3 regions of the Rhizobium sp. S163 genome follow, and region 1 is predicted to be linked to each of the others. Evidence: predicted binding sites of a transcription regulator. Region 1 holds the regulator's gene; each other region holds the start of a gene.

Region 1 (4,511 bases):
CGCTGGCGCCGTCGCCTGGTTCCGGCTCGCCGTCGATGTGCCCCCTATGCGGCTCCTAGCCTGGGCTATCCTTTTCGGTATCGTCTTCGTCTTGGCGGGCTCCGCGCGCGTCGCGACACGCCGTGTGGCGATCTCAGGCCTGCTTGTCGTCCTCGGTATGTTCGCGGCGCAACTCGAGACGTGGCGCGCTGATACCGTCGTTCTCGATACGGCGGTGACAACGACTGTGACCGGCCGCGTGGAACGGCGGGAGGGCGACGATAACGGCCGCTGGCGCTATATCGTCAGGGTGACACGCACTGATGAGCCTGCGCTCAAGCGTCCGCCGCAGCAGGTCTCACTTGTCGCGCGTGCCGGTGAGCCCGTCGCGGTCGGCGGTTGGCTGACCGGCCGTGTGCGCCTGACGCCGCCGGCGGGACCGGCGTTGCCCGAACTCAACGATTTCGCCTTCTCTGCCTATTTCGACGGCATTGGCGCCAACGGCTTCTTCTACGGCGTTCCGCAGCCCAACCCCTCGCAGGCGGATGCCATCGATCTCTCCGCCGTCGATCGCGCCATGGAATGGCTCTACGGTTTGCGCAGCAGCATCGGCGACCGTATCCGCAGCATCCTGCCTGGCGACACCGGCGCCTTCGCCGCCTCGCTGGTCACCGACGAGAGACGTGCCATCTCCAACGAGACGACGGAGGCGTTGCGCCAATCCGGCCTCGCGCATATCGTGGCGATCTCGGGCCTCAACATGGCGCTGTCTGCAGGCATCTGCTTCGTCGGGCTGCGCCTGTTCTTCGGCCTCTTCCCCGGTTTCGCGCAGGCCTTTCCGACCAAGAAGCTCGCCGCCGGCAGCGCGCTTCTGGCGTTGACGGCCTATTACATGATCTCAGGCTTTGCCGTATCCGCCGAGCGCGCCTTCATCATGATGGCGATCATGCTGGTCGCCGTGCTGTTCGATCGCCCCTCGATCAGCCTGCGCAACATCGCGCTCTCGGCGCTGCTGATCATCCTGATGTCGCCATCGGAGGTGCTGGGCCCCAGCTTCCAGATGTCCTACGCCGCAACGCTGGCGCTGGTCGCAGGCTTTGCCGTCTGGACCAGGAGACGGCACCGAGAGAGCGTCTTCCTGACGCACCCCGCAATTAAGCCGGTTATGGCCACGTTCCGCTTCTTCGGCGGCATCGCGCTGACCTCGATGATCGGTGGTTTCTCGACGGCGCTGTTTTCGATCGAGCATTTTCACAGGCTGAGCGGCTACGGCCTGCCCGCCAACCTGCTCGCCATGCCCGTCATCTCCTTCATCGTCATGCCCTTCGGAATGCTCGCGATGTTGGCGACGCCCTTTGGCCTCGATGCGGCGCCATGGATCGTCGCCGGCTTCGGGCTGGATCTGGTGATCGATATCGCCAAGATGGTTTCCGGCTGGGGCGGCAGTGTCGATATCGGGCGGATACCGGAGTGGTATTTTGCGCTAGCCGTCCTCGGCTTCCTCGTCTGGGGTCTGATGCGCACACGCCTGCGATGGATCGGCGCTGCGGTTGCCGCGCTAGCAACGCTTGTCGTCGTCCTGCTCCCGGCCGCACCGGCGCCAGAGCTGGTTGTCTCCGAGGATGGAAGCCTCGTGGCATCAGTCAAGAGCGACAGCCTCGCCAGCAACCGCGAACGGCCGCCCGACTTCATCTTCGGGCAATGGCAGCGCGCGCTCGCCATCGAAGACCACAAGCCGCCCGAGATGCTCGACGGCGAGGCCTTGCCCATTCTGAGAAGGGGCGAGCCAAGGCCAAGACTGACGTTGAAACAACAACGCGAAGCCCGCGCCATGATGCGCGCTGCTGCGGCTTCCACAAACGACAATGGCTTCCAATGCCTCAAAACGGCCTGGTGCGTGACAGCGCTCGACAGCGGCTACATCATCGCGACGCTCGAAAACGCCGCCTATCTCGGTCCCGCCTGCGATGTGGCCGATATCGTCATCACGCCGGTGCGCCTCCGCCAGGCGACATGCCGCTCCGGCGCAATGCTATTGACCGGCGAAACCCTCAGACGATCGGGCGCCGTTGAAATCCGCATCGACGAGCAGGGGACACCCGTCGTCAAAGCAGCCTATGAAAGTCTCGGTCGCCCCTGGATGCGCCATCGCGCCTATGACTGGCGCAACGACAGCTTCAGCGATGATCCGTCACCACTCAGTGATACCGGCGAATAAGCCCGACGAGCTTGCCCTGAACCTTGACGCGGTCAGGCCCGAAAATGCGGGTCTCATAAGCCGGGTTGGCCGCCTCAAGCGCGATCGACGCGCCCTTGCGGCGGAAACGCTTCAGCGTTGCCTCTTCATCGTCGACAAGCGCCACGACGATATCGCCGGGGTTGGCGGTGTTGCCGTTGCGGATGATGACGGTGTCGCCGTCGAAAATGCCGGCTTCGATCATCGAGTCGCCCTTGACCTCGAGCGCATAATGCTCGCCGGAGCCGAGCATGTCGGCGGGGACGGTGATGTCGTGGGTGTTGTTCTGGATCGCCGAGATCGGCACACCGGCAGCGATGCGGCCCATGACGGGAACGGAAGCCGAGTTGCCGTTGTCGGCGCTTGGCGCGGCTTTCGGGGCAGGGGCTGCGGCCACCGGCTGCGGTTTGCCGAGGCTGCCCTCGATGACGCTCGGCGAAAAGCCGCGTCGCGGCTGCAGGCTCGGATTATAGGCCTCCGGCAGCTTGATGACCTCAAGCGCGCGCGCCCGGTTAGGCAGCCGGCGAATGAAGCCGCGCTCTTCCAGAGCCGTGATCAGCCGGTGAATGCCGGATTTTGATGCGAGATCGAGTGCATCCTTCATTTCGTCGAAGGATGGCGGAACGCCCGACTCTTTCATCCGCTCATGAATGAACAGAAGCAGTTCTTGTTGCTTGCGTGTCAGCATCGAAATGAACCCCAGAGTCGTGAAACAAAGCCAGAACGGACACTATATGTTCCATATGTGTTCCGCAAGTGCCTAAATTTTCGTAAAACTTGGCTCGGAATCGTCGCGATTTTGCACTTCATTCGATTTAACCGCGCTCGCCTCTTGCATTGTGGCGAAAGCCAGCGCACATCTCTGCCGATTTCGGGAGGATTTGCTGATGCGTGACCCCCATCCTCTGGACCACGTGGTGCTGCCGGTCGTCAATATCGAGATGGCGCGCGAGCGCCTGGGCAAGCTCGGTTTCACCGTCGCCGTCGATGCGCGGCACCCATTCGGCACCGAGAATGCCTGCGTCTTCTTCGCCGACAAAACCTATCTCGAGCCGCTCGGCGTCGCCAGTCTGGAGACTTACGAGGCGGCCATAGGAGACGGCAACGTTTTCACCGCTCGCGACCGCGCCTTTCGCTTCCGCTGCGGCGACGACGGCTTGTCGGCTATCGTCTTCGGCACGCCGGATGCCGATAGCGATCACGCCCGCTTTACTGCCGATAGCATGAGCGGCGGCGACATGCTAGAGTTCGCCCGGCAGATGAAGATGCCGGATGGTTCCGAGGCGACCGCCGCGTTCCGCCTCGCTTTCGCGGCCGATCTACGCGCGCCCGATTTCTTCCTCTTCGCCTGCCAGCGCGTCAACCCCCTGCCCAGCGACCGCAAGGCGTTGGAAACGCACGCGAACGGCGTTTTGGGCATCTTGTCGATCGTGCTCTCGTCGTCCGATCCGAAGGCGTTCGCGCCGCTGTTGCAGTTGGCGTCTGATGCGCAGGCGACCCGCGAGGAGGCGTTCGGTGTCAGCCTCGATGCCGGCAACGCCTGTATCAATATCCTGTCGCCGGATGGCTTGAACGCCTACTACGATCTCTCCGAGCCCAAGGCCGATCGCGGCTTGCGCGGCGCGGCGATTGTCTTTTCCGTTGCCGATCTCGCCGTGACAGAGGCGCATTTGGCTGCTAACGGGATCACCTATACACGCAAGAACAATCGAATTCTGGTGAAGGCCGCACCCGGCCAGGGTGCGCTCTTCGCCTTCGAGGAGAAACGATGACTGAAACCAATTCCGAAGTGGCCGTTGGCGAAGGCGCCGGCCGTGTGGTGTTTTCCAACGCCGGCAAGCTGTCGCTGATCGCCGGCCCCTGCCAGATGGAAAGCCGCGACCATGCCTTCATGATCGCCGGCACGCTGAAGGAGCTCTGCGACAAGCTCGGCATCGGCCTTGTCTACAAGTCCTCCTTCGATAAGGCCAACCGCACGTCGCTGTCGGCCCAGCGCGGCATCGGGCTTGAAACGGCGCTTGAGGTGTTCGCCGATCTCAAGAAGGAATACGGTTTTCCTGTCTTGACCGACATCCACACCGAGGAGCAGTGCGCCGAAGTCGCCACTGTCGTCGATGTGCTGCAGATCCCGGCCTTCCTTAGCCGGCAGACGGACCTGCTGGTCGCCGCCGCCAAGACCGGCCGCGCCATCAACGTCAAGAAGGGCCAGTTCCTGGCGCCTTGGGACATGAAGAACGTGCTTGCCAAGCTGAATGCCAGCGGCAACCCGAACATCATGCTGTGCGAACGCGGCGCT
Region 2 (4,511 bases), on a different contig from region 1:
GCCATTTTGGCGAGGAACTTGTTATATGAGATGCCGGCTGACGCGTTCAGTCCGGTGGCCGCCTTGATCTTGGAGCGGATCTCCAGCGCGATCTCGGTGGCAACAGGCATGTCTTTCAGGTTCTCTGTGACATCTAGATAGGCCTCGTCGAGCGACAGCGGCTCGATAAGAGGGGTGTATTCAGAAAAGATCTCGCGGATCTGCTGCGAGACGGCGCGATAGACATCAAAGCGTGGCGTCACGAAAATCAGATCTGGGCATTTGCGAGCGGCCGTGACCGAGGGCATTGCCGAATGAACCCCGAATTTTCGGGCCTCATAGCTAGCCGCGGCAACTACACCACGTGCTGCAGCGCCGCCAACCGCCAGCGGCTTGCCGCGCAGTTCTGGATTATCGCGCTGTTCCACCGACGCATAGAAGGCGTCCATGTCGACATGGATGATCTTTCTGATGGTCGCAGAGGTCATGATATCCATCAGTAAGATCTCAGGCGGGACCGCCACCATTCGAGCCGTGCTTTCCACCCGATCCCATGAGTTCAGGCCAAAAGTCCGCCTCGGCGTGTTCTAACTCTTGGTCCAACTCCGGGTATGGGCGCGTGTCATCGGGCAATTCGACCCAGGCGGTATCGACGGCAAGCGCCGATCCGCTCTGCAACGTGACTGCGGTGGAGTCCGGCCGGTCGCATGGCCCGTAGCGGTATTCGCCGAATCTTGTGAGCAGATCCGCGGCGCCGGGCGAGAAATAATAGATCGGCTGCTCATCGCGGCTTCGGTAAAAGGCGGCGACGTCCCAGTCGAGGCTGTCGTAATGCGGCAGAAACAGCTTCAGAAAATGATCCTGGACCACCAGGCGAAATTTAGGTTCCGGCATTGACGATATTGCGGGGTCGAGTTTGAGCCAGCTCATGTCCTTATCCTTTCCTATCGTAAAGAACAAAATAAGAACATTTGGCCTGAGAGTCAAATCTCAGACCGTTGTAGGCGTCACAGGTCCAGCGTGATTGATCGCCTCTCCTGAAATCGGCGGCTGGCTCTCGAACGGTGAGCGGAGCGCTTCGATCAAGCAAGCAAGAAAGGGTCTTTCGAGCTTGGCGTGAACGAGTTCAACCGCAATCGTGATCGCATGGCGACCCTGTGAGCTATCGATATCGCAATGGTTCAGGTGGCACCACTCGCGCACAGCGGAGGTGACAGTTTCAATCTCATTGTCGGAAAGGGAAATAAGGGACAATAACATGCACGTGCTCCCCCGTTCGATCGGCAAGAGCAAGTATGAACTCCCAAGCGGCGCCTACCAGTTATCCCTGACGCCGGTAATCAGTAGCTTACTCTCATTTCCTTAGATGAATAGCCCAATAATCGACTCTGCCCACTCAGCAGCGATTCACGATTGCTGCGGTCACAAAAGCATAGCCTGCTGTAGCGGTTCGCCGTCTTTCGCGACGATCGATGAGCCATATGGCTCGCGAGACGATATGATCAGCGCGTCGTCGGCTAGCGGTCGCGCCAGGTGCATGGCCTCATCCCATGGCGCCCGCATCCAGACGTCGGTTTCCTCAGGTGTGAGCAGCAGCACCGGCATCGCCTTTTTATGGATCGGCTTCACCAGCGCATTCGGGTCGGTGGTGAGGAAACCATAGAGATCATCTGTCGTCAGCCCATCCTTGACCTTCCTGACGCTCTTCCATTGCGGCACGTGGATGCCGGCGAAAAACATCAGCGACTTTTCCTCATCGCGGGCAAACCAGGCATTCGGCACGTTGCCGCCGTCCTCCTGGCTGGAAGGATCCGGCTCCGCGAAGCTGGTGACGGGCACGAGGCATCGATGCTCAATGCCAAACCAGCGCTTCCAGTGTGGCAGGTTAAGTTTGCGCACATTGGTGACGCCACGGTCGGGCTCCATGCGAATGAGCTCGTCCATTTCGACGGTCTGGCCCTTGGCTCTCAGCTTGTCGGCGCGGGTCTCCGCTGCCTGTTTCTGGACGAAGATTGGCGAGGGCAGCCCCCAGCGTGCATGGACAAGTTGCTTGCGACCATCGGGGGAATTTCGAACGATCGGCCCTGTCTGGTCCGGGTTCATCTGGTAGGCCGGCATTATATTGATCAGGCTCTCAATGTCCTGTGCCCATCTGCTGACCCAGTCCTTATCTTCCATGCGATATAGATTGCACATGCGACGCCTCACTCCCGATTGACCCGATTTATCTTAGCGTATGTCGCGCCGTTCGCTAGTCGAGGTGGAACTTCGGCATTGTCCTGACGCTTACACAATCCCTTTTAGGATACATGGCGAAGCCTTCCGTCCGTCGGCCCGGCAGGGACTGTATCTCCGCAATTACGGTCATTTGCGATGATATGACCTTCGCGGCGTCAGCCGGGTCCGCGCGGCTTTTACTCCAATGCAGACGGTTGGGTCTAGCAAGTCTGTTCTCCGCAAATATGCGGAGTAAAATCGTGTTATCTCCGCAAGTACTCAAAAAAGGTCATATGGAGAGGTCGGCACTTTCGAGTTCATGATTGCGAGTGTTTGTTTCCGATTTTTTACCGATGGCGGCGACGTGGAAATGATCGGCGCACCTCCTTCTAATCGAGGCGGAAAATTTTTGTGGTGTCTGTTGTTCACGCAGCCCCCGTATGTTGCATGGTGGAGCCTTACGTCGGCCATGCATGCAGAGGGGAAAGCTTAAGAACAATGTGACGATCTCAGCTTTATCCCCGTTATCCAAGCAGATTGTGATTTAGAGAGGCGATAGCGGAAAAAATTCTCAAGGTAGCTACCTGCCTGATTCCGATAACTATTCGCTGATTTTCCAATCATCAGGATAATATTCCCACCCATTCGGCTGCTTGACTCTTTGTTGCAGTGGGAACAGAAACGGAACATCCGCATTTTGTCCAGCATGATGCTGGTCCAGAATATCTGCCACACGACCTTGAAGGAAGCCGTGAACGATGACTGCTGCCCGAGCCCCAAGGATATCGGACGGGATATCGGATGTGATCGCAGATTTGCGTGAGCGGATTGCGACGATGGAAGGCGTATCGGCCAGAAAGGTCGGCTGTCTTGCCTTCGGCGTTCCCGAGATCGATGCGATCCTGCCGGGCGGTGGGCTGGCCTACGGGGCATTGCATGAATTCGCCGGCGGCGGGGCGGGGACTGTCGATGGCGCCGCCGCAGCCTTGTGTGCCGCCGGCATTGCCGCGCGAACCAAGGGCCCGATCGTTTGGTGCCTGACCCGGCCCGACCTGTTCTTCCCAGCCCTGGCGCAGGTTGGTCTTCATCCCGACCGGGTGATCTTCGTCGAGTCCGACAAGGAAGAGGACGTGCTTGCCAACATGGAGGAGGGCTTGGCCTTTGGCGGTCTTGGCGCCGTGGTCGGCGAACTCGTCCGATTACCGATGGTCAGCTCCCGGCGGCTGCAGCTTGCCGCGGAACGCACGGGCACGATGGCGCTTGCGGTGCGGCGATGGCGACGGCAGACGGAGGCAAACGACTTTGGTCAGCCGACCGCCTCGACGACGCGGTGGCGTGTCAGCGTCATGCCGTCGGAAGACCTTCCGGTGCCTGGTGTCGGTCGGGCGCAGTGGTTTCTGGAATTGATGCGCGTGAAAGCGGGTGAGTGTGCTGAGTTTCTCGTAAGGGCATGTGATGACAAGGGTCGTATCGATCTATCTCCCGGATCTGCCGACCGATCGGATCAGACGCGACGATCCGTCCATTCCGGCTGAGCAGGCAATCGCGGTGATTGCCAAGAGCGGTTCGAAACGTTGGGTATCATCAGTGGATGCGGCTGCGCGCAAAGCTGGCCTGCGTGTTGGCATGCCGGCAGCCAAGGCCCAGGCGCTGTTTCGCGGATTGATGCTTGTCGATGCTGAGCCTGATGTCGATGCGGCGGCACTTGAACGGATAACGCTATGGGCGCTCACCCAATACTCCCCAATCGTTGCCGTCGACGGCACAGACGGGATCGTGCTCGACACGGAAGGCGCCGATCATCTTCAGGGTGGTGAACTGCCCATGGTCACGAAGATCTCCAACCAGTTCCTGGCGCGCAAGCTGACAGCGCGCGTTGCGATCGCCGACACCTGGGGTGCGGCCCATGCCTGCGCGCGGGCCATTAGCCGCGAGACCGTCATCGTACCTGTTGGCAAGACCGTAGCTGCCGTCGAAAAGCTGCCGATCACGCTCTTGCGGATACCGGAGAAGATCCTCAGTGATCTCCGCACGCTCGGCTTCCACACTGTTGGCGAGTTGGCCAATACCCCACGCGCGCCGCTGACGCTGCGCTTTGGACCAGAAATCGCCCGGCGCCTTGACCAGATGTTCGGTCGCGTCGCAGAGCCGATCGATCCGATACGAACGCCAGAGCTGATCGAGGTCGCAAGAGCCTTCGCAGAGCCAATCGGGGCTGCCGAGACCATCGACAAATATGTCGGCCGCCTCGTCGTACAGCTGATTGGCGAGCTGCAGAAGCGCGGTCTCGGCGTGCGCCGCGCCGACCTGATCGT
Region 3 (4,511 bases), 600 kb from region 1:
AGATCGCCGATATCTCCCGCGTGGTGATGCGCGATCAGAAATCGTATTGCGGCATCAACTTCGACGACAACAATCGAAAACCGATCGTCAGGCTTCACTTCAATTCGAAGACAAAATTTCTGACGATTTTCGATTCAGACAAAGCGGGCGCGCGATTTGATATCGTGCAGGTGACCGATATCTTCAAAGCGAAGACGCAAATTCAGTCCGTGATCCAATCATACATCGGAAACGGCGGCTAAGTGGCAGGGAATGAGCGGGCTCGCACCCGCTCACCCTATTCATTTCAGCTGATCACGTCCCGACGATCTTGTTGCAAGCGAGCGCGATCGCCGGGTTGCCGACGATGGCCAGTGCAAGGGACATTGCGATCAGGGATAGAGAGTAGCGTTTCATGGCATCCTCCTATTTGGGCCCGGACTATGGTGCGGGCGCGGGGAGTATGCGGGAGGTGGGCCTATATGCGAAGTCACGAAAGGGTGACGGCGGCTTTGGGCCGCCGAGTCTTCTCTAGCCGACCGCCTCGACAAATCCATCCAGCACCCGCTTCTCGCCGGCCTTGTCGAAGTCGATCGTCAGCTTGTTGCCCTCGATCATCTTGATGTTGCCGTTGCCGAACTTCATGTGGAAGACGCGGTCGCCGACGGTGAATTTCGAGGGCTGGGTCGCTGTCGACTTGGCGACGAGTTCGCCGTCGATGGTGCGGGTTTTCGGGCCGCTTTCGCCGTAGCCGATGCGCTCGACCGAATGGCCGGAGCGGGAGCCCCAGTTGTCGCGGGTGGCGTCGTTGCGGTTTTGCTGGGCGCGTTTCCAGCCGGGGGTGGAATAGCTGTTGGCGAAGGGCTCGGCCTTGTCGAAGCGCGACTGGCCGTAGCCGCCGCGGCCATAACCGCCGTAGCTCTGCTCGACTTCGGCGACCTCGACATGGGTGTCGGGCAGTTCGTCGAGGAAGCGCGAGGGGATGGTCGATTGCCACAGGCCGTGGATGCGGCGGTTGGAGACGAACCAGATGTGGCAGCGGCGCTTGGCGCGGGTGAGGCCGACATAGGCGAGGCGGCGCTCTTCCTCGAGGCCTGCGCGGCCGGTCTCGTCGAGCGAGCGCTGGTGCGGGAAGAGGCCTTCTTCCCAGCCCGGCAGGAAGACGGTCTCGAATTCGAGGCCCTTGGCCGAGTGCAGCGTCATGATGGAGACGGCGTCGAGGTTCTCGTTCTGCTCGGCGTCCATGACCAGCGATACGTGCTCGAGGAACCCGCGCATGGACTCGAAGCTCTCCATCGAGCGGATGAGTTCCTTCAGGTTGTCGAGGCGTGCGGGGGCATCGGCGGTCTTGTCGGCCTTCCACATGTCGGTATAGCCCGACTCTTCGAGGATCTGCTCGGCAAGCTCGGTATGTGATGTGTTTTCAAGCCTTTCCTGCCATCTGCGGAAAGATTGAATCACGTCAAACAAGGCCTTGCGCGCCTTCGGCTTCAGCTCGTCGGTCTCGATCATGTCGGCGGCCGCCGCCAGCATCGGGATATCGCGGGCGCGGGCATAATCGTGCAGCGCGCGCACGGTGGTGTCGCCGAGGCCGCGCTTCGGGGTGTTGATGATGCGCTCGAAGGCGAGATCGTCGGCCGGCTGGGCGACGAGGCGGAAATAGGCCATGGCATCGCGGATTTCGAGGCGCTCGTAAAAGCGCGGACCGCCGATGACGCGGTAGTTGAGGCCGAGCGTGACGAAGCGGTCTTCGAACTCGCGCATCTGGAAGGAGGCGCGCACGAGGATCGCGATGTCGTTCAGCTTGTGCTGATTGCGCTGCAGCTGCTCGATCTCGTCGCCGATGGCGCGGGCTTCTTCTTCCGAATCCCAGGAGGCGTGGACCTGCACCTTGATATCATCAGGGTCGCGGCGGTCGGTGAAGAGCGTTTTGCCGAGGCGGCCTTCATTGTGGGTGATCAGGTGCGCGGCGGCGCCCAGAATATGGGCGGTCGAGCGGTAGTTGCGCTCAAGCTTGATCACCTTGGCGCCGGGGAAATCCTTCTCGAAGCGCAGGATGTTGTCCACTTCGGCGCCGCGCCAGCCATAGATCGACTGGTCGTCGTCGCCGACGCAGCAGACATTCTGCGGCTCGCCCTTGGGGCGCTGGGCGAGCAGGCGCAGCCACATGTACTGGGCGGTGTTGGTGTCCTGATACTCGTCGACCAGGATATAGCGGAAGCGCTGATGGTATTCCTTGAGCAGATCGGGTGTCTTCCTGAAGATCGCGATCGGATGCATCAGGAGGTCGCCGAAATCGCAGGCGTTCAGCGTCGAGAGGCGCTGCTGATAGGCGAAGTAGAGTTCGCGGCCCTTGCCGTTGGCGAAGGCGCGCGCGTCGCCCTCGGGGATGTCGGCGGGGCCCAACCCCTTGTTCTTCCAGGTGTCGATCATCCCGGCGAACTGCTTGGCCGGCCAGCGCTTGTCGTCGAGGCCTTCGGCCTGGATCAGCTGCTTGACGAGGCGCACGACGTCGTCGGTGTCGAGAATGGTGAAATCGGAGCGCAGGTTGACGAGCTCGGCGTGGCGACGGAGCAGCTTGACGCCGATCGAGTGGAAGGTGCCGAGCCAGGGCATGCCCTCGACCGCGCCGCCGACCAGATGGGCGATACGCTCCTTCATCTCGCGGGCGGCCTTGTTGGTAAAGGTCACGGCGAGGATCTGCGAGGGGAAGGCGCGGTTGGTGTTCAGGATATGGGCGATGCGGGTGGTCAGCACGCGCGTCTTGCCGGTGCCGGCGCCGGCAAGCACGAGGACCGGGCCTTCCAGCGTTTCGACGGCTTCGGTCTGCTCGGGATTGAGGCCATCCAGATAATCCGGCCGCTCTCGAGCACCGCCACGGGCGGCCATGGCGCGGGCGGCGAGACCTCCGCCTGTCGGGGCGCCGCGGGCTGGAGCTGCGGGGGCCTGCTGCTTGCGCGGCGCTTCGCCCGGCTCCTCGTCGAAGAAGGGCATATCGTCGAAACTGTTGCTCATGGCGCGTAATGTAGTGATTCGGATCGGAAAGACCAGAAAAGATGTTCTGCTTTCATTCCCGGTCCACGGGATGTTGCGTGTTGCGGTGGGGAGCGGGTGGCGTTGTGCGGCGCCTCGTGTCCATTCACGTCGAGCAAGACGAGGGCTTGGCAGGTCCTCGGGACAAGCCCGAGGACGACGGTGGAAGGTGGATCACCCCTTGATGAAGGCCAACACATCCGCGTTGAAGCGTTCCGGCTCGACCTGGGCGAGGCCGTGGGCACTGCCCTCGTAGACCTTGAGCACGGCGCCCTTTACGATCTTCGAGGACTTCAGGGCGGCCGCGACGATAGGGACGATCTGGTCGTCGTCGCCGTGGATGAAGAGGGTCGGCTTGTCGATCTTGCGGAGGTCGTCGGTGTAGTCGACCTCGGAGAATTCGTGGATGCAGTCGTATTCGCCCTTGATGCCGCCGGCCATGCCCATCAGCCAGAAGGTCTCGCGCAGGCCTTCGTTGACCTTGGCGCCGTCGCGGTTGAAGCCGTAGAAGGGCATGGAGAGGTCGCGGAAGAATTGCGAGCGGTCGAGCGCGGTGCCCTTGCGGATGCCGTCGAAGACGTTGAGCGGCAGGCCCTCGGGGTTGGCGTCGGTTTTCAGCATCAGCGGCGGAACGGCGCCGACCAGCACCACCTTGGCGACGCGCTTGGTGCCGTGGCGTCCGAGATAATGGGCGACTTCGCCGCCACCGGTGGAGTGGCCGATCATGATCAGGTTCTTCAGGTCGAGCTTCTCGATCAGTTCGGCCAGATCGTCGGCATACTGGTCCATGTTGTTGCCGTCCCAGGTCTGGGAGGACTTGCCGTGGCTGCGGCGGTCATGGGCGATAACGCGGTAGCCGTTCTGGCCGAAATAGAGCATCTGCGCTTCCCAGGCGTCGCCCGAAAGCGGCCAGCCATGCGAAAAGAGGATCGGCTGGCCGGTGCCCCAATCCTTGTAGAAAATCTTCGTTCCGTCCTTGGTGGTGATCTTCGGCATGCTCGTCATCCTCTTTGCGTTCGCTGTTGAATGAATGGAGCGGCGGGCGCGCTTGCGGCCCATTGCGCGACGGCAGAGAACATCGGAATGATCAGAAACGAAAGCACTATCTGCCGGTCCGGTAGACATTTGCTCGTGTGGGCGTGCGCTTTTGCGAGGACGGCAACGTCAGGGCGAGATGACCGACATCCGCCGGTCACCAACAGTTGACATTACAATGCTGTAATGGGCGGCCAATTTGCTTGCCGCTGACCTGCAATCGGACAATAATTCCAGCGTTGCGCGGCGATTTGCCACGTATGCGCCTCTTTCGATCGACCCTGGACAACCTCGAGTCCCTCTGGAGACGTGAATGTCATTTTGGAAGCAGTTTACGATCTGTCTCATCGTTATCGCCGCTGGCGTTACCGGATGGGCTGTCTTTGTGCCCGGCGCGCGCGATACGCTGCGCAATGCCGGCGTTCCCGAAGCTCTTGTCGGCAAGGCGATCGATCCTGACAATG

What was found. The regulator LexA, encoded in region 1, represses DNA repair genes until DNA is damaged. The targets are predictions, from matches to a motif close to TGTTCNNNNTGTGTTCNG.
Region 2: a site for LexA is predicted at 2,868-2,885, ahead of QTL96_RS09645 (ImuA family protein). Genes of this name have one in related genera too.
Region 3: a site for LexA is predicted at 3,037-3,054, ahead of QTL96_RS04025 (UvrD-helicase domain-containing protein). Genes of this name have one in related genera too.

What each region holds. Positions count from the first base shown of each region.
Region 1 covers NZ_JAUDSA010000003.1:153,402-157,912, forward strand. Annotated here, with positions in the region: gene QTL96_RS00860 (ComEC/Rec2 family competence protein) at 1-2,197, shown strand, start outside; gene lexA (transcriptional repressor LexA) at 2,178-2,903, opposite strand; gene QTL96_RS00870 (VOC family protein) at 3,103-3,987, shown strand; gene kdsA (3-deoxy-8-phosphooctulonate synthase) at 3,984-4,511, shown strand, end outside.
Region 2 covers NZ_JAUDSA010000007.1:213,049-217,559, reverse strand. Annotated here, with positions in the region: gene dinB (DNA polymerase IV) at 1-476, opposite strand, end outside; gene QTL96_RS09660 (hypothetical protein) at 487-909, opposite strand; gene QTL96_RS09655 (hypothetical protein) at 970-1,239, opposite strand; gene QTL96_RS09650 (SOS response-associated peptidase) at 1,402-2,175, opposite strand; gene QTL96_RS09645 (ImuA family protein) at 2,955-3,731, shown strand; gene QTL96_RS09640 (DNA polymerase Y family protein) at 3,652-4,511, shown strand, end outside.
Region 3 covers NZ_JAUDSA010000003.1:758,049-762,559, reverse strand. Annotated here, with positions in the region: gene QTL96_RS04030 (type I restriction endonuclease) at 1-242, shown strand, start outside; gene QTL96_RS04025 (UvrD-helicase domain-containing protein) at 511-2,994, opposite strand; gene QTL96_RS04020 (alpha/beta hydrolase) at 3,187-4,008, opposite strand; gene QTL96_RS04015 (efflux RND transporter periplasmic adaptor subunit) at 4,361-4,511, shown strand, end outside.